2 regions of the Variovorax palleresanus genome follow, and region 2 is predicted to be linked to the other one. Evidence: riboswitches for the same ligand, from Rfam matches in the RefSeq annotation. Region 2 holds a riboswitch; the other holds the start of a gene.
The links. A riboswitch is a leader RNA that binds a small molecule or an ion and turns the genes downstream of it on or off. The one in region 2 is predicted to bind glycine.
Positions count from the first base shown of each region.

Region 1: linked by a shared signal. The riboswitch ahead of ACJ7Z0_RS19610 (D-amino acid dehydrogenase) and the one ahead of gcvT (glycine cleavage system aminomethyltransferase GcvT) in region 2 are both predicted to bind glycine.

Region 1 covers NZ_JBJNVP010000002.1:3,353,257-3,362,749, forward strand. Annotated here, with positions in the region: gene ACJ7Z0_RS19600 (PhaM family polyhydroxyalkanoate granule multifunctional regulatory protein) at 60-800, shown strand; gene ACJ7Z0_RS19605 (FIST signal transduction protein) at 851-2,131, shown strand; gene ACJ7Z0_RS19610 (D-amino acid dehydrogenase) at 2,159-3,460, opposite strand; glycine riboswitch at 3,552-3,657, opposite strand; gene rfbB (dTDP-glucose 4,6-dehydratase) at 3,913-4,995, shown strand; gene rfbD (dTDP-4-dehydrorhamnose reductase) at 4,992-5,882, shown strand; gene rfbA (glucose-1-phosphate thymidylyltransferase RfbA) at 5,934-6,836, shown strand; gene rfbC (dTDP-4-dehydrorhamnose 3,5-epimerase) at 6,833-7,381, shown strand; gene ACJ7Z0_RS19635 (glycosyltransferase) at 7,470-9,493, opposite strand, start outside.
Region 2 covers NZ_JBJNVP010000002.1:602,482-611,974, reverse strand. Annotated here, with positions in the region: gene ACJ7Z0_RS06630 (DUF3014 domain-containing protein) at 1-617, shown strand, start outside; gene ACJ7Z0_RS06625 (hypothetical protein) at 718-966, shown strand; gene gcvP (aminomethyl-transferring glycine dehydrogenase) at 1,039-3,945, opposite strand; gene gcvH (glycine cleavage system protein GcvH) at 3,995-4,366, opposite strand; gene gcvT (glycine cleavage system aminomethyltransferase GcvT) at 4,407-5,582, opposite strand; glycine riboswitch at 5,628-5,747, opposite strand; glycine riboswitch at 5,760-5,850, opposite strand; gene ACJ7Z0_RS06605 (hypothetical protein) at 5,900-6,451, opposite strand; gene ACJ7Z0_RS06600 (TRAP transporter large permease) at 6,607-7,899, opposite strand; gene ACJ7Z0_RS06595 (TRAP transporter small permease) at 7,910-8,422, opposite strand; gene ACJ7Z0_RS06590 (TRAP transporter substrate-binding protein) at 8,520-9,493, opposite strand, start outside.

The DNA of each region.
Region 1 (9,493 bases), 2.8 Mb from region 2:
AAGAGGGATGCCTTGGAGTAAGCTGGCATCACAAGAAAACCCAACCCGGAGACCGCCGCATGAGCAACGCCAGCCAACCCTTCGACTTCAGCCAATTTGTTCCTGGATTCGATTTTCTGAAGAATCTTGCCGGCGGTGCAGCCGGTGGTTCGGGTGGCGGCGCAGCGCCAGGGTTGCCCGGGCTTGCAAGCTGGGTGGCGCCCACGCTAAGCGTCGAAGAAGTCGACAAGCGCATCCAGGAGCTCAAGACGGTGCAGTACTGGCTCGAACAGAACGGTCATGCGCTCAAGGCCACCATCCAGGCGCTCGAGGTGCAAAAGATGACACTTTCGACCTTGCGCGGCATGAACGTGCGGATGGAAGATATCGCCAACGCGTTCACCAAGCAGGCGGCCGCCGTGGCGCCTGCCGCTGCTGCTGCGCCGGTCGAGCCCGAGCCCGAAGCCGAGCCGGATGAAGACGCACCGACGGAAGCACCGGCGCCCGCCAGGAAGGCGCGCAGCAAGCCGGCGTCGTCCACCGGCGCTTCGGCCGGCAACGGCGGGGTGGTGGATCCGATGCAATGGTGGGGCTCGCTGACCGAGCAGTTTCAGCAGATTGCCAGCTCGGCGCTGCAGGATGCAGCCCAGCTCAAGGTGCCGGCCATGGCCCAGCCCGTGGCCGATGCGGTAGACAAGGTGATGGGCAAGCCGGCGGCTTCCGCTCCTCCCAAGCCTGCGGCCAAGAAAGCGGCAGCAACGCCCGCCGCGAAGAAGAAGGCGCCGGGCGCCGCGCGAAAGCGAACGGCCAGCCGGCGCTGACGCCATACACGAACGCATTTTTGTTTGAAGAGAACGGGTTGGCACGCATCATGAAGTTGTTTCCTTCCGGCCATGCCACCCATCCGCAATGGCGCATGGCGGCCGGCCTCGTGCTGGCGCAGCTGCGGGCGCAGATGGCACTGCCCGACTACGCGTCGTCGCCGACGCTGGGGTTGCTGTACATCACCGACCACTACGCGTCCGACGCGCAAGACATCCTCGATCACCTGAGCGCCGAGCTTCCCGAGGTCACCGATTGGTCGGGCACGGTCGGCATCGGTGTGTCGGCCAACAATGCCGAGTATTTCGACGAGCCCGGCCTCTGCCTGATGCTCTGCGCGCTGCCAAGCGACCAGTACCGCGTGTTCTCGGGCGTGGCGCCGCTGGGCAATTCGGAGATGAGCGGTTTCGAGGCGCACACGGCGCTGGTGCATGCGGACCCCGCGACGCCCGACCTGACGGAACTCATCGGCGAAATGGCCGGCCGCACCGACACCGGCTACCTGTTCGGCGGGCTCTCGTCGGGCCGCGCGGGCGCGCTGCAGTTCGCGGTGGGCGGCAACGGCAACATCCGCGGGCACGGCGCGGCGGGCGGCGTGTTCTCGGGTGGCTTGTCGGGCGTGGTGTTCGGCGAGGGCGTGCGGCTGGTGTCGCGTGTCACCCAAGGCTGCCAGCCGCTGCGCGCGGGCGCGGGGCGCGAGCGCGAGATCACCGAGGCGGACGGCAATCTGTTGCTCAAGCTCGACGGCGAACCGGCGCTCGACGTGCTGCTGGCCGACCTGCAGGTGTCGCTCGAGCGGCCGCAGGAAGCCATCGACGCCGTGCGCGCCACCCTGGTGGGCCTTTCCGATGCGGGCAGCGACGGCATCCGCCGCACCGGTGATCTGGGCGCCGACGTGCTGGTGCGCCACATCATCGGCCTGGACCCCACGCGCCGCGGCATCGCCATTGCCGACGTGGCCGAAGCCGGCATGCGCCTGACCTTCTGCCGGCGCAATGCGCAGGCCGCACGCGCCGACCTGATGCGCATCTGCGCGGAAATCCGCGAAGAGCTGGAGCCCGAGGAGCAGACGCTGGCCACCGCCCGCGCCGTGGCGGCCGGCGAGGCCGAGGCAGCGCCGCATCCGGCGCGCCGCATTGCTGGGGCCGTGTACGTGAGTTGCTCGGGACGCGGCGGACCGCACTTCGGCGCGCCAGGCGCCGAACTGCAGATCGTGCGGCATGCACTGGGCGACGTGCCGCTGGTCGGTTTCTTTGCGGCGGGCGAGATCGCCCGGCACCACCTGTATGGGTATACGGGGGTGCTGACGGTATTTACCGGCAAGGACTGAACCCCGGAACCGCCGCTTGGCGCTCGTTCAAGCCGGCTGCAGCACGCGCGCCGCGGGCGCAGGCATTCCTGTGAACGCGAAATCCACCTCCGGCACAAGCCCGCTCACGATGCGCGCGATCGACTTGCCCGAGCCGCAGGCATGCGTCCAGCCGAGCGTGCCGTGGCCGGTGTTGAGGAACAGGTTGGGCAGCTTTGTCTTGCCGATCATCGGTACGTTGCTGGGCGTCGCGGGGCGCAGGCCAGTCCAGAATTGGGCCTGCGTGGTGTCGCCGGCACCCGGAAAGAGTTCTTCGACGCGCCGCACGATGGCTTCGCAGCGCACGCGGTTCAGATCGCGGTCGTAGCCGTTGAGCTCGGCCGTGCCGGCGATGCGCAGGCGATCGCCGCTGGCCGAGGTGTAGCGCGAGAACACGAGCTTGTATTCGTCGTCGGTCAGCGAAACCTGGTGCGCCTTGGAGGCGTCTTTGACCGGCAAAGTCACCGAATAGCCCTTGGCCGGATAGATCGGCAGCCGGATGCCCAGCGGCGCGGCAACGATCGGGCTGAGCGAGCCCATCGCCAGCACGAAGGCATCGCCGCGGATGCGCTGGAAACGGCCTTCGCTGTCGGTGGCTTCGACGTGGTCGATGCTGCCGCCGGTCTCGCGCAGCGCAGTGACGGTGTGGCTCATGAGGAACTTCACGCCGGCCGCCATCGCCAGCGCGACCAGTTCGCGCGCGAAGCGGTTGGCGTCGCCCGATTCATCCTCGGCGGTATACGTCGCGCCGGCCAGCTTCGGGCGGATGTGGGCCAGCGCTGGCTCGATCTTCACCGCCTCGTCGGCCGAGATCACCAGCCGCTCGCAGCCCAATGCGCGCATCTGCTCGGCAGGCGCGAGGGCACCGTCGAACTCCTTCTGCGTCGTATAGAAGTGCAGGATGCCCTGCGTGCGCTGGTCGTAGCTGAGACCGGTATCGCGACGCAACTGCTGCAACATTTCGCGGCTGTAGGTGCCCAGGCGCACGATCTGCTCGATGTTGTGCCGCGTGCGTGCCGGGGTGCATTCGCGCAGAAACTGCAAACCCCAGAGCCACTGGCGCATGTCGGCGCGAATGCGAAAGAGCAGCGGGGCGTCTTCCCTGCCCAGCCATTGCAGCACCTTGAGCGGTGCGCTCGGGTTGGCCCAGGGTTCCGCGTGGCTCACGGAGATCTGCCCGCCGTTGGCAAAGCTGGTTTCGGCGGCCGGCGTGGCCTGCCGGTCGATGACGGTCACTTCGTGGCCGAGTTGCTGGAGGTAGTAAGCCGAGGTCACGCCGAGCAAGCCGGCGCCGAGAACGATCACGCGCATTTCAAGTACCTTTTGGAAGTTGGCGCTTGAACGGCGGGCTTGGTGTGCTACTGATTCAATAGCAAGCAACCGGACGACCGCCGTCCAAGTTGCCGCTCCCCCTGTCCTTGGTACCTGAGAGATTCACCCGCTGCGCCCGCAGCGGGTTTGCTCCTTCGGTGCATCACGCAAGGTGATGGCTCTCCAGACGGCGTATCAGTTGGTGCAGTACAGGCCCCATGCCGAAACTCTTTGAAAGAAGAACTTCAAGAATCCGTGGGGCCGACCTGAGCGTTTATGGGAGTTTGCGCCTTCGGTGAGGTAGCAAAAAGCGCTACCTGCTCTCCTGCAGTGGGGCTATTGTAGGCGCACGCGCCGAGCTGCCTACCCCTCGATTTTGGTAATTCGGTCCAATGGGATAATCACGGGACAGATTCGCCTGAGGGCGATTGTTCGACAACTTCGGGGGACTCATGATTCTGGTAACCGGCGGCGCCGGCTTTATTGGCGCCAATTTCGTACTCGACTGGATCTCGCAGAGCGACGAGCCGGTCGTGAATCTCGACAAACTCACCTACGCCGGCAACCTCGAAACGCTCGCGTCGCTCAAAAGCGATCCACGGCATATCTTTGTGCAGGGCGACATCGGCGACAGCGCCCTGGTCGACCGCTTGCTGGCTGAGCACAAACCGCGCGCTATCGTGAACTTTGCCGCGGAATCGCACGTAGATCGTTCCATCCACGGCCCCGAAGATTTCGTGCAGACCAACGTGCTTGGCACCTTCCGCCTGCTCGAGTCCGTGCGGGGTTACTGGAGCGCGCTGCCGGCCGACCAGAAGGCCGCGTTCCGCTTCCTGCATGTGTCGACCGACGAGGTCTACGGCTCGCTTTCCAAGACCGACCCGGCCTTCACCGAAGAGAACAAGTACGAGCCCAACAGCCCCTACTCGGCCAGCAAGGCCGCCAGCGACCACCTCGTGCGCGCCTGGCACCACACCTACGGCCTGCCAGTGGTCACCACCAACTGCTCCAACAACTACGGGCCGTTCCACTTTCCCGAGAAACTCATCCCGCTGATGATCGTCAACGCCCTGGCCGGCAAGCCGCTGCCGGTGTACGGCGACGGCATGCAGGTGCGCGACTGGCTCTACGTGAAGGACCACTGCAGCGCCATCCGCCGCGTGCTCGAGGGCGGCAAGCTCGGCGAGACCTACAACGTCGGCGGCTGGAACGAGAAGCCCAACATCGAGATCGTCAACACCGTGTGCGCCTTGCTCGACGAACTGCGCCCGCGCGCCGACGGCAAGCCTTACAAGGAGCAGATCAGCTACGTCACCGATCGGCCGGGCCACGACCGCCGCTACGCCATCGACGCGCGCAAGCTCGAACGCGAACTCGGCTGGAAGCCCGCCGAAACCTTCGACAGCGGCATTCGCAAGACCGTTGAGTGGTACCTTGCCAACGCCGAATGGGTGCGCAACGTGCAAAGCGGCGCCTACCGCGAATGGGTCGAGAAGCAATACGACGCCGCGCCCGCGGCCAAGGCCGCGGCATGAAGTTGCTGCTGCTGGGCAAGGGTGGGCAGGTTGGATGGGAGCTGCAGCGCAGCCTCGCACCGCTGGGCGAACTGGTGGCGCTCGATTTCGACAGCACCGACCTGCATGCCGACTTCAGCCGCCCCGAGCAACTGGCCGAGACCGTGCTCAAGGTTCGTCCCGACGTCATCGTCAACGCCGCGGCCCACACCGCGGTCGACAAGGCCGAGAGCGAGCCCGACTTTGCGCGCAAGCTCAACGCCACCTCGCCCGGCGTGGTGGCCCAGGCGGCCCAGCAGATCGGCGCGCTCATGGTGCACTACTCCACCGACTACGTCTTCGACGGCAGCGGAAGCAAGCCCTGGAAAGAAGACGACGCCACCGGCCCCCTCAGCGTGTACGGGCGCACCAAGCTCGAAGGCGAGCAGCTGGTGGCCGCTCACTGCGCCAGACACCTGATCCTTCGCACCAGCTGGGTGTATGCGGCGCGCGGCGGCAATTTTGCCAAGACCATGCTGCGGATCGCCAAGGAGCGGGATCGCCTGACCGTCATCGACGATCAGTTTGGCGCCCCCACCGGCGCCGAACTGCTGGCCGATGTCACGGCACACGCAATCCGCGCCACCCTGCAAGACCCGGCCAAGGCCGGGCTCTATCACGCGGTAGCCGGCGGTGAGACCACCTGGTGCGGCTATGCGCGCTTCGTGCTCGAGCAGGCCCAGCAGGCCGGCGCCGAACTCAAGGCCGGCCCCGCGGAAGTCGATGCTGTGCCCACCAGCGCCTTTCCCACCCCCGCCACGCGCCCCGCCAACTCGCGGCTCGACACGCGCAAGCTGCAGGCCACCTTCGGCCTGATGCTGCCCCCTTGGCAGCAGGGCGTGGCCCGCATGCTGCGCGAAACCCTTTAAACAACACGCCGAGCGCGGCAAAGCAAAGAAAGCAAGGAGAGAAATACAACAATGACCACGAAGACGACAACGCAACGCAAGGGCATCATCCTGGCCGGCGGCTCCGGAACCCGGCTGCACCCGGCCACGCTCGCACTCAGCAAGCAACTACTGCCGGTGTACGACAAGCCGATGATCTACTACCCGCTCAGCACGCTGATGCTCGGTGGAATGCGCGACATCCTGATCATCAGCACGCCGCAGGACACGCCGCGTTTTCAGCAACTGCTGGGCGACGGCAGCCAGTGGGGCATCAACCTGCAGTACGCGGTGCAACCGAGCCCCGATGGCCTGGCACAGGCCTTCATCATCGGCGACAAATTCGTAGGAAATTCGCCGAGCGCGCTGGTGCTGGGCGACAACATCTTTTATGGCCACGACTTTGCGCATCTGCTCGCCGATGCCGATTCGAAGCAATCCGGCGCCACCGTGTTTGCGTACCACGTGCACGACCCTGAGCGCTATGGCGTGGTGGCCTTCGATGCCGAGGGCAAGGCCAGCAGCATCGAGGAAAAACCGGCCCAGCCCAAGAGCAGCTACGCGGTGACCGGTCTCTATTTCTACGACAACCAGGTGGTCGACATTGCCAAGGCCGTGAAGCCCAGCGCGCGTGGCGAGCTCGAGATCACGGCCGTCAACCAAGCCTATCTGGATCGCAACCAGCTGAACGTGCAGATCATGCAACGCGGTTATGCGTGGCTCGATACCGGCACGCACGAGAGCCTGCTGGAAGCGGGGCAGTTCATCGCAACGCTGGAGCACCGGCAGGGCCTGAAGATCGCCTGTCCGGAAGAAATCGCATGGCGCCATGGCTTCATCGACCGGGAACAGTTGGCAAGGCTTGCTGCGCCGCTGCAGAAGAACGGCTACGGCAAGTACCTGAACCACCTGCTGGCTGAGGAGGTGCGCTCGTGAAGGCCACACCCACCGCAATTCCTGAAGTGCTGATCATCGAGCCGAAGGTCTTCGGCGATGCGCGCGGGTTTTTCTACGAGAGCTTCAACGGCAAGGCGTTCGATGAGGCCGTCGGGCGGCATGTCGAGTTCGTGCAGGACAACCATTCGCGCTCTGTGAAGGGCGTGCTTCGGGGACTGCATTACCAGGTGCAGCAGCCGCAAGGAAAGCTGGTGCGGGCTGTGCGCGGCTCGGTGTTTGATGTGGCGGTCGACATTCGCAGATCGTCGCCCACCTTCGCCAAATGGGTTGGCGTCGAGTTGACCGAAGAAAATCATAAGCAGCTCTGGGTGCCGGCCGGATTCGCGCACGCGTTCCTGGTGCTCAGCGAGAGCGCGGATTTTCTCTACAAGACCACTGAGTACTACGCGCCGGCGTACGAACGTTGCATTGCATGGAACGACGCGAACATTGGTATCGAGTGGCCGGAAATTGGAATGGCGCCTGTGCTGTCCGCGAAGGATCAGGCCGGTGTTTCGTTGAAGCAAGCCGAGATCTTCGATTAGTCGAAGACCCTTGTAATCCTCCATGCGATGGGGCACCAGCCCCAAGCGCAGATTGAGGGGCGGACTGTCCATCGAGCGACGAGAAGCTTTATTCGGTTAAATCTCCGTTCTTAATCATTATTTTTCGCAATGCTGCAGATCGTTGATGCTCCTGTCGGCGCATCCAAACACGACTGGCGACTTGCAGACCCTCCGTGCATATCTCAGTGGCACGCGAGCGAGAGTAATTTTTTCTCAAAAACTCGAGCCCCGCCGCCTGCATAAAGTGCCATTTGGCCTCGTCTGAATACAGATTAATAACGTCCCTCGCAAAATCAAGTGGGTCATCTTGCACCAACAGGTGAGAGTCCTTTGCTCCTGCAATGCCCTCAGCGGCAATAGTAGACGCCACGCAAGGCACTCCATGCGCGAAGGAATTTATGATCTTCCCTTTAATGCCGGCCCCAAAACGCAGGGGCGCCACGAAGACTCTTGACATTGCAAAGTGAGGTGTCAAGTCCTCCACAAATCCGGTAACGATGATGCGATCGGATGCAAGTGCCATGACCTCTGGAGGAGGTTTGTTGCCAACCACCAGCAACCTCGCGTCCGCAGGAAGATTCGGTTCTATATGCGGCCACATCTCCTGAACGAAATAGAGAATTGAATCCACATTCGGTGTATGAGGAAAATTCCCTAAAAACATGATGTCTTTTCGCTGTTGAAAATCAGTTAGAACTTCAACCGACTCGGCCAGCCACGGAAATAAAATGATGTTTTCCGGGCTTTTCGGTAATTCTGTGTTGACGATTTCTCGTTCCACTGCCGTATGAACGAATGACGCGTCAGCTTCGGCAAACATTCGAAGCTCGCTGGATTTCGTGATTTGAGCGCGAAAGGTTCCGCGCTCATCCCCAGTCATTTGAGCGCCTCTCGACTCGCGCAAATAGTGTAGATCCACGTTCGCGAAAATTACAGGCGCTGTCGGCATAAATTCTCGTACGTCGTCATAGGTCATATTAGCGACCTCATGTCGATAAATGAGCGCTAAATCGAAGCCGCCACATTGTGCGCCGATCTCCGCCACGCGGCTTGTAAATGGTTGGTAGTGGCAGCAAACCCCCGCTCTCTGAAGATTAAAGGTGTACTTCGGCATCCAAAACGGAGAATGCATGGGTAAAAAATGCTGTTCAAAGCCTAGTTCCCGATAAATCTGCATGGTTTCGAACGTCATAATTGAGCCGGAATCCTGGTCTGGAGTCGGCGTTAATGCATCCAAAACTATCATCCGCTTGCGGGAGCGGTGCATTGAAGCCTCATAAAGACTTGCTCCTACAGCAGGGTGGGTCGATATGACATCGCTATATCTCTCTCGCACTTTCCTTAGATTTTCCACCTGATATGCTTTGACACCCGTGGCGGTGCTTCGGCCATGCGTAATTCCTTCGTAGTGAATTACACGAGAGAGCGGTTGAAACCAGACCTGGTGCCCCTGTTCGCGCACCCTGAATGCAAGATCAACGTCCTCGCAGTAGGCGGGACTGAAATGCGAGTCAAACCCGTTCAATTGCCGCCAGAGTACTCCTCGAATAGCAATTGATGCACCCGAGATGTAGTCTGCTGGGCGGGCGAAGCAATAGCGCGGCTGATTTGAATTGTCGCCGCGACCGTAGTTATAAGCAGAACCATCTCGCCAAATGATCCCACCTGCTTCTTGTAGACTCCCGTCGGCATTCAATAATTTTGAACCAACCAGCCCTGCATCTTTCAAGTTTTCAAGACTCCAGATGAGTTCGTCGAGCCAACCATCAACTACGCGCGTGTCACTATTCAGGAAAACAAAGATTTCACCCTCTGCGAGCGCGGCGGCAAAATTACAGCACTCTATGAATCCGCCATTCTCAGGCCGGCGAACATACCGTATCCATGGAATCCTTTTGAGCTCGAGCATCTGGCCTTCGTCAGGAGACGCGTCGTCGCAAACAATAATTTCGAAGGTATGTTCCGATTTATGACCCGCCAAGGAGTCTAGGCAATTCAAGACATAATCAAGCTGCCCATAAACGGGAATTATTATTGATGCTTTTACTGGCTTCTTTGTCGTGCTTGATCCCGGGAATTTTTGCATAAGAG
Region 2 (9,493 bases):
TGATGAAGGCGCTGGTCGACCTGATGGGCAGCAAGAACGTGGCCGACTTCCTGCAGTTCGAGGGCATCGTGCGCCGCACCGTGGCCACGGTCGACAACATGCCGCGAGAGCACTCGCCCGCGAGCACATGGCCCGTGCAGCCCACCCGGCAGCGCTTCACCACCGCCGGCAAGGGCGAAGCGCAGACCATCGCGCCCGCGAATGCCGCGCGCTACACGCCCATCGTGCAGCTTGCCGAGTCGATCAATCCGGCCAAGGCGGCCAAGACTTACGCCCAGCTATATCCGCTGTTTCAGAAATCGTATGAGGAGCTCGGCTTTCCCGGGCGCTATTTCAATGACCGGCTCATCGCCGTGATCGACCATCTGCTGCAGGCGCCGGAGCCCGACGGCCCGGTGCAGGTTCGCCTCGTCGAGGTGAAAGGCAAGGTGTCGTCGCAGCGGCCGTGGGTGCGCTACGAGTACGCCGATCCGCAACTCGAGTCGCTCTCGTCCGGCCAGAAGATCATGGTGCGCATGGGGCTGGAGAACGAGCGCAGGCTGAAGGCCAGCCTGCGCGGCTTCCGCGAGCAGATCGCCACCGGCGAGATGTTGAAGAAGAAGCAGCAGCAGCGCTGACCCGGCGGTGTGCCGCCGTGTAGGCGCGGGCCGATTGCGTGCGGCGCCGATGGCGTGGATGATCTGCCTCGGCGATTTGCAAGATTGCGAGGACACCCGTATGAACCTGATGAGCGTCGACCTCTACCAGAGTGCCACCGATCCAATGAAATTCCTGGCGCTTCCCGCGGGCATCGATCCCGCCGAGCTCATGGGTCCGATGACCTTCGACCAGGACTACGCCCAGGTTGTCAAATACCGCGAGGGATTCGAATTCGACCCGTCCGAAAGTTACGCCGGCGTCAATGCCGCGAAGATCGCGGCGGACATCCTGACCGTGAAATGGGCGATGTATCGCCGCGAGGACTAGGCGTAGAACGGCACCGCAGCACGGCGGCGCCGAGCCGCCGTCCTCCTGCGCCCGGCCGTTCGCGCCCGGCCTTCAGGCCTCTTCGGTTTCCGTGTAGTCGCTTACCGGCACGCAGCTGCAGAACAGGTTGCGGTCGCCGTAGACGTTGTCGACACGGCCGATGGGCGGCCAGTACTTGGCGTGCTTGAGCTCAGCCAGCGGGAAGGCGCCCAGCTCGCGTGAATAGGGATGCGGCCATTCCGTACCAAGCAGGCTGGCGGCGGTGTGCGGCGCGTGCTTCAGCGGGTTGTCGTCCTTCGGCCAGACGCCTTCTTCCACCCGGCGGATCTCGCCGCGGATGGCGATCATCGCGTCGATGAAGCGGTCGAGTTCGGCCAGCGGCTCGCTCTCGGTCGGCTCGACCATCAGCGTGCCGGGCACCGGGAAGCTCAGCGTCGGCGCGTGGAAGCCGTAGTCGATCAGGCGCTTGGCCACGTCTTCGGCGGTGACGCCGCTCGTGTCCTTGAGCGGGCGCAGGTCGAGGATGCACTCGTGCGCGACGTGGCCGTTGGGGCTCGCGTACAGCGTGGGATAGTGGTCCTTGAGGCGCGCGCTGATGTAGTTGGCACTCAGGATCGCGATTTCGGTCGCAGCTTGCAGGCCCTTGGCGCCCATCATGCGGCAGTACATCCAGCTGATCGGCAGCACGGCCGCATTGCCGAGCGGCGCCGCGGAAACCGCGCCCACGCCGTTCGATGCAATGCCGCCCGTCGCATGGCCCGGCAGGTAGGGCACGAGGTCTTCCACCACGCACACCGGGCCCACGCCCGGGCCGCCGCCGCCGTGCGGAATGCAGAAGGTCTTGTGCAGGTTCAGGTGGCTCACGTCGCCACCGAACTCGCCCGGCGCGGCCACGCCGACCAGCGCATTCATGTTGGCACCGTCCACGTACACGCGGCCGCCGTGTTCATGCACGAGTTCGCAGAGCTCCTTCACGCGGGTCTCGAACACGCCGTGCGTGCTCGGGTAGGTGATCATCACCGCCGCCAGCTTGTCGCTGTGCTTCTCGCATGCGAACTTCAGGTCTTCCATGTCGACGTTGCCCTGCGCGTCGCAGGCCGTCACCACCACCTGCAGGCCCACCATCTGCGCGCTTGCGGGGTTGGTGCCGTGCGCCGACGAGGGAATGAGGCAGATGTTGCGGTGCCCCTGGCCATTGGCTTCGTGGAAGGACTTGATGGCCAGCAGGCCCGCGTATTCGCCCTGCGAGCCCGCGTTGGGCTGTAGGCTGATGCCTGCGTAGCCGGTGGCTTCGCACAGCCAGGCGCGCAGCTGCGCATCGAGCTGGGCATAGCCCACCAGCTGCTCGGCCGGCGCAAAGGGATGGATGTTGGCGAACTCCGGCCAGGTGATCGGGATCATCTCGCTGGTCGCGTTGAGCTTCATCGTGCAGCTGCCGAGCGGGATCATGCTGCGGTCAAGGGCCAGGTCCTTGTCCGACAGGCTGCGGATGTAGCGCAGCATCGCGGTTTCGCTCTTGTGGGTGTTGAACACCGGGTGCGTCAGAAAGGCGCTGGTGCGGCGCAGGTCTTCGGGCAGGCGCGGCGCGGTGTTGGCCAGGTCGTCGAAGCGGGGCATCGGCGTACCGGTGGGAACGAACAGCGCCCAGAGCGTCTCGATGTCGGCGCGCGTGGTGGTTTCGTCGAGTGAAATGCCCAGGTGCTGCTGCAGCCGCTGGCGCAGGTTGACGCCCGCGGCCTGCGCGCGCTCGATGATCTTCGGCGTGTCTTCGCCGGTGCGGATGGTCAGCGAATCGAAAGCCGTGGCGTTGACCGGCTCGCGGCCCATCTGCGCCAGGCCCTGCGCGAGGATGGCCGTGAGCGCGGCCACGCGCTGCGCGATGCGCGTGAGGCCGTCGGGGCCGTGGTACACGGCGTACATGCTGGCCACCACGGCCGGCAGCACTTGCGCGGTACAGATGTTGGAGGTGGCCTTCTCGCGGCGGATGTGCTGCTCGCGCGTCTGCAGCGCAAGGCGGTAGGCGGGCTGGCCGTGGGTGTCGACGCTCACGCCGACCAGCCGGCCCGGCAGCGATCGCTTGAACTCGTCGCGGCAGGCCAGGTAGGCGGCGTGCGGGCCGCCGTTGCACAGCGGCATGCCGAAGCGCTGCGTGGTGCCGCAGACGATGTCGGCGTCCCATTCGCCGGGTGGCGCAAGCAGCGTCAGCGCCAGCAGGTCGGCGGCCACGCAGAAGGCCGCGTCGCACTGGTGCGCATGGCCCGCGAGCGGGCGCAGGTCGTGCACGTGGCCGGTGGTGGCGGGGTACTGCGCGAGCACGCCGAAGAACTCACCGCTCACCATCAGGTGTGGCAGCGTCTCGGACACGGTGCTGACCTTGACCTCGATGCCCAGCGGCGCGGCGCGCGTCTTGATGACCTCGATGGTCTGCGGATGGCAGTCGCCCGACACCAGGAACACATTGCTCTTGCTTTTCACGCTGCGCCTGGCGAGCGTCATGGCCTCGGCCGCGGCCGTGGCTTCGTCGAGCATCGAGGCGTTGGCGATGGCCATGCCCGTGAGGTCGCACACCATGGTCTGGAAATTGAGCAAGGCTTCCATGCGGCCCTGCGAAATCTCGGCCTGGTACGGCGTGTAGGCCGTGTACCAGGCGGGGTTCTCGAGCACGTTGCGCAAGATCACGCCCGGCGTGTGCGTGCCGTAGTAGCCCTGGCCGATGAAGCTCTTGAACACCTTGTTCTTTGCCGCGATGGCCTTCAGCTCGGCCAGCGCATCGGCTTCCGTGATGGGGGCCGGCAGGCGCATCGGCTTGGCGCGGCGGATGGCCGCGGGCACGATGCCGTCGATGAGTTCCGCCCGCGTTTCCGAACCGATCACCGGCAGCATGCGCGCCTCGTCCGCTGCATCGATGCCGATGTGGCGGGCGAGGAACTCTTCGGCGTTCTCCAGTTGTTGCAAAGAGGGAAGGGCGGGAATCGGCATGGCGGTGAAGGCTCGGAGATGAGGAAAGGCGGCTTGCGAACTCGGCGGATCAGGATTCGGCGGCAAACTTGTCGTAGCTGGCGGCGTCCAGCAGCGCGTCGAGCTGCGCGGGTTCGCTGAGCTTGACCTTGAAGAACCAGCCGGTGGCCAGCGGATCGGTGTTGGCGAGCGAGGGATCGGCGCGCAGGGCTTCGTTCACTTCGGTGATCTCGCCCGAGACGGGCATGAACACATCGGCCGCGGCCTTGACCGATTCGACGACACCGGCCACTTCACCCTGGGCAAAGGTCTTGCCGACTTCGGGCAGGTCGACGAACACCACGTCGCCCAGCGCATCCTGCGCATGCACGGTGATGCCGACAGTGGCTGCGCCGCCTTCGGCCGAGACCCATTCGTGGTCCTTGGTGTACTTGATGCTCATGAAAAACTCCTCGTGGAAAAAATGATCGGGGATGCCGAGCCTAGCCGCGGTAGTAGCGGGTGGGCACGAAAGGCAGGGTCGAGACTTCCATCGGAACCGGCTTGCCGCGCACGATGGCCTGCACGCGCGTACCGGGTTCCGAAAATGCGGTGGCCACGTAGCCCATGGCGATCGGGCGGTCGGCCGTGGGGCCGAGCAGGCCGCTCGTGACAAAGCCGATGTCGTGGCCTTCGAACGATTGCAGCACCGTACCGTCGCGCACCGGAATGCGCTCCAGTGCCACGAGGCCGACGCGCCGGCGCTTCAGCGTGTCGTGGTCGGTCCGGCCCGCGGCGCCGGCCATGGCGGCGGCGAGCTGGGCCAGGACCTTGGCCGCGCCCGGAAAGCCGCCTTCGCGCACGCCACCCGTGCGGCGTACCTTCTGGATGGCCCAGTTCAGCGAGGCCTCGACCGGCGTGGTGGTGGTGTCGATGTCGTTGCCGTAGAGGCAGAGCCCGGCTTCCAGGCGCAGCGAATTGCGCGCACCCAGGCCGACGGGCTTGACCTCGGGCTGGGCCAGCAGCAGGCGGGCGAGCGCGTCGGCATCCTTGCCGGCCACCGAAATCTCGAAGCCGTCTTCGCCGGTGTAGCCGCTGCGGGTGGCAAAGGCGGGAATGCCGCCGATCTGCACTGCGCCGCCGGTCATGAAGACGAAGCGCTCGACGCCGGGCGACAGCCGCGCCAGCACCGCGGCCGCCTGTGGTCCCTGCAGCGCGAGCAGCGCGTGGTCGGGCATGGGCTGCACATCGCAGCGCGCGCCGATCTTCTGCTGGATGTGGGCCAGGTCGGCCACCTTGCAGGCGCCATTGACGATCACGAAGATCGAGCCGTGCCCTTCGTTGAAGAACATCAGGTCGTCGAGGATGCCGCCTTCGTCGTTCAGCAGCAGGCCATAGCGCTGCTTGCCGGGCGCCAGGTCGATCACGTCGACCGGCATCAGGGTTTCGAAGGCGGCCGCGGCGTCCGGGCCCACCAGGCGCAGCTGGCCCATGTGCGAGATGTCGAACAACCCGGCGGCGTCGCGCGTGTGCTTGTGCTCGGCCATGAGGCCGGCGGGGTACTGCACCGGCATCGAATAGCCGGCAAACGGCACCATGCGTGCGCTCAGCTCCACGTGCAGGTCGTGGAGCGGCGTCTTGAGAAGTTGGGCGTCGGATGATGAAGCGGAAGCGGCCACGGGGCACTCCAAAGGGGCAGTCGAATTCCATGGCGCAAGCCATGGGCCACCCCTGCTGTCCGCTTTACCTGAGAGATTCGCCCCACGATCGAGGTTTGCTCCTTCGGTGGGCTGCCTGCCGCATCGCGTCGATGCAGGCGACAGCCTCTCTCCAGCAAGGAAACGCCGGCATCCGCCAGCGCTGTGTCAGTCCTTTTGCCTGAGCGTTCGGGAAACCCCTGCGCCTTCGGCGGCCTCGCATGGCGAAGCTCTCTCCTGACCATGGCGAGTGTAGTGGATCGCGGCGCCCCGGTCCGGCGGCCGGGGGGTGGACGGGCTCAGTGCACGGTCTCGGAGGAGAGCGGAAGTAACCTCTCGATACGCTCGCGCAGCGATTCAGCGCGTTCCGCCCCGGCGCTTTTCTCGACCTCCGAGAGCATCAGCGCGGCAATCGTCAGCATGGCGTCGCGGTCGCGGGCTTCGCGCAGCGCGTCGCGCATCTGCATCGCAAACCTGGGGTCGCGCCGCACGAACATGCGTTCGCAGATGTCGAACAGGAACATGCGCGTGGTGGCCAGGGAGCGCTTGCCGTCGAAATGGTCGGCGGCGGTCGCGGCCTGGGCCGGCTCGGCCGCGCTGTCCATGGCCGCCGCCGGGGCGGCTGGCGCGGGAGTGGGCGCGGGGGCGGCCTGTGGATAGTGCAGGTAGCCGCGGCTCATCAAGGCCTGCAATGCCTGCTCGGCTTCGCTGCGGTTGGCGAACAGGGGGCTGAAATCGGTCAGCGAACGCCGGCCGTCGGCCATCAGCAGCAATGCGCGTTCGCGCTGGCTGAGCGTGCGTTGGCCGCTTTGGAGTTCGTCGCGTGCCTTGTCGGTCTTGGTGGGAAACATGGCGCAACAGCTTTCGGGGATCGAAGGCTGCAGCATCGTTGCAAGAGGTGACATTTTCGTGAAAACGTTTGCCTTACAGGGGCATCGGTCTCATGACACGTCACTTTTTCCGGACCGGTTTTCGTTGTGGAAATCGATCCAGCCGGCTCCCCCCGCTACTTGAACCCGAGCGCCCGCGGCAGCCAGGTACTGAGCGTCGGCACGAAGGTCAGGATCATCAGCACGGCGCCGTGCGCCCACAGGAAGGGCACCAGCTCCTTCACCAGCGCCGACATAGGCACCTTCGACACGTTGCAGGTCACGAACAGCAGCCCGCCCACCGGCGGCGTGATCATGCCGAGCGTGAGGTTGAAGATCACGATCATCGCGAAGTGCACCGGGTCGACCCCGAGTTTCATTGCCACCGGCGCGAGAATCGGCGCCAGCACCATCACGCCGGGCAGCGGCTCGATGAAGATGCCGAACAGTAGCAGGAACACGTTGACGATGATCAGGAACATCCATGGCGAGAGGTTCATGCTCACGAGCCATTCCGCCATTTGCTGCGGCACGCCCTCGATGGTCAGAATCCAGGCGAACGAGGCCGAGAGCCCGATGATGATCAGCACCGAGGCCGACAGCAGGGCCGAACGCGCGAGGATGTCGGGCAGCATCTTCCATTCGAGCGTGCGGTAGACGAACTTGCCGCACACCAGCGCGTAGAACACCGCCACCACCGAGGCCTCGGTGGGCGTGAACCAGCCGGCGCGCATGCCGCCCAAAATGACCACCGGCAGCAGGATGGCGGGAATCGCCTTCCAGGTCGTGATGAGAATCTCGCGCAGCGGCGGCGTCTCGCCATCGCCCTTGTAGTTGCGCTTCTTCGAGACGTAGAAGTTCACGATGCACATCGCCACCGCGATCAGCAGGCCCGGCAGCAGGCCGGCCACGAACAGCTGGCCGACCGAAACGGTTTCGTCCTGCAGCGCGTAGATGATCATGATGATCGAGGGCGGAATGATCGGCCCGACGATCGCGGTCGAGGCCGTCAACGCTGCCGCGTAGGAGCGGTCATAGCCGGCCTTGTCCATCATCTTGATGAGCATCGACCCCGGTCCCGCCGCATCGGCCAGCGCCGAGCCCGAGATGCCCGAGAAGAAGGTGAGCGACACCACGTTGGTGTAGCCGAGTCCTCCGCGCCGGTGGCCGACGAACTGGCCCGCGAAGCGCAGCAGCACTTCGGTGAGCGAGCCGCCGCTCATCAACTCGGCTGCAAGGATGAAGAATGGCACGGCCATCAGCGGAAAGCTGTCGATGCCGGTGAAGGTTTCCTTCAGCAGCACCATCAGCGGGTAGTTCTCCGCAAGAATGAGTGTGGCGGCAGTCGAAAGGCCTAGCGCAAAGGCCACGGGCACGCCGATGGCCAGGAAAATGCAGGCGGAGACGATCAGAACGATGCTGGCATCCATGGTCGTTTCCTTACAGCGACGCCGAGGCGTTGGCGTCGAAGTGGGCGTCGGAAGCGAACTCCCTGCGCATCACATAACCCCGCACCACCAGCAGCCAGTGCACGATCAACAGCAGGCCGCCGAACAGCATGGCGCTGTAGATATAGGCGAACGGAATCTGCGTCACTGCCGTGAGCTGGAACATCGTGCGTTCCATGTACAGCCAGCCGTACCAGACCATGAAGCCGAAGAAGGCGAACAGCAGCCCGGCAACGACGATGCGCAGCGCAACGGCTGCGCTGCGCGGCAGCGCGTCCTGCAGGTTCTCGACCGCGATATGGCCGCCGTAGCGCAGCACCGGCCCGGCGCCGATGAAGGTGAGCCAGATCATCATGTGCCGCGACACCTCTTCGGCCCATTCGAGCGACTGGTTCGTGAGATAGCGCAGCCCCACGTTGGTGAAGATGATGACCGACATGGCGGCCAGCAAAAGGATCAGCGCCCAGCGGTTGGCGGCAAGAAAGTAGCGCTCGAAGACTTGCACTGTGTTGTTCTCTGTTCTGTCGTCTTGGAAAAAAAAGAAGCGCCCGGCGCACTGAAGCGGGCCGGGCGCGGTCGTCGGAAGAAGCTGGCGCGCAGGCTTACTGGACGTCCGTGATCTTCTTGATGTTATCGGCTCCGAACTCCTTGGCGTAGCCCGCATAGGCCGGCTTCAGGGCTTCGCGGAACGCGGCGCCGTCGACGGTCTTCACGACCTTCATGCCGTCTTTCTCGAGCTGGGCGATGCCGTTGTTCTCGTCGTCGTTGACCTTCTTGCGCTGGGCGATGGAAGCCTTTTTCGCGGCATCGACGAAGACCTTCTTGTCGGCGTCCGAGAGCTTGTTCCACACCTTGGGCGAGAGCAGCAGCAGGGCGGGCGAATACACGTGTCCCGTGAGCGACAGGTGCTTTTGCACCTGCGAGAACTTCGAAGCCAGGATCACCGGGATCGGGTTTTCCTGGCCGTCGACCGTGCCTTGCTGGAGCGCGCCGAAGAGTTCGGGGAAGGCCATGGGCGTCGGCAGGATGCCGAAGGTGCGGTAGCCGTCCATGTGCACCTTGTTTTCCATGGTGCGCATCTTCAGGCCGGCCGCATCGCTGGGCTTGACGATGTCGCGCTTGCTGTTCGTCATGTGGCGGAAGCCGTTCTCGGTCCAGGCCAGCGCGATGATGCCCTTGCTCGGGAACTTGGTCAGGATGTTCTGGCCGATGGGGCCGTCCATCACCTTGCGCGCATGGTCGTAGTCGCGAAACAGGAAGGGGATGTCGACGATCTTGACCTCGGGCACGAAATTGCCCACGGGGCCGGTCGAGGTGTTCACCAGATCCTGCGTGCCGAGCTGGACGGCCTCGATCTGTTCGCGCTCGCCGCCAAGCGCCGAGTTGGCGAAGTGCTGGCATTTGTAGCGGCCTTGCGTGCCCTTCTCGACTTCGTCGCAGAACACCGCGGAGCCCACGCCGTAGTGCGACTCCTTGGAGGTCGCGTAGCCGATCTTCAGCACCGTCGGTTGTTGTGCAAGGGCGGAAGTGCCCAGGGCAAGCGAAAGGCAGGCGGCGGCGATGTGGCCGAGTTTCA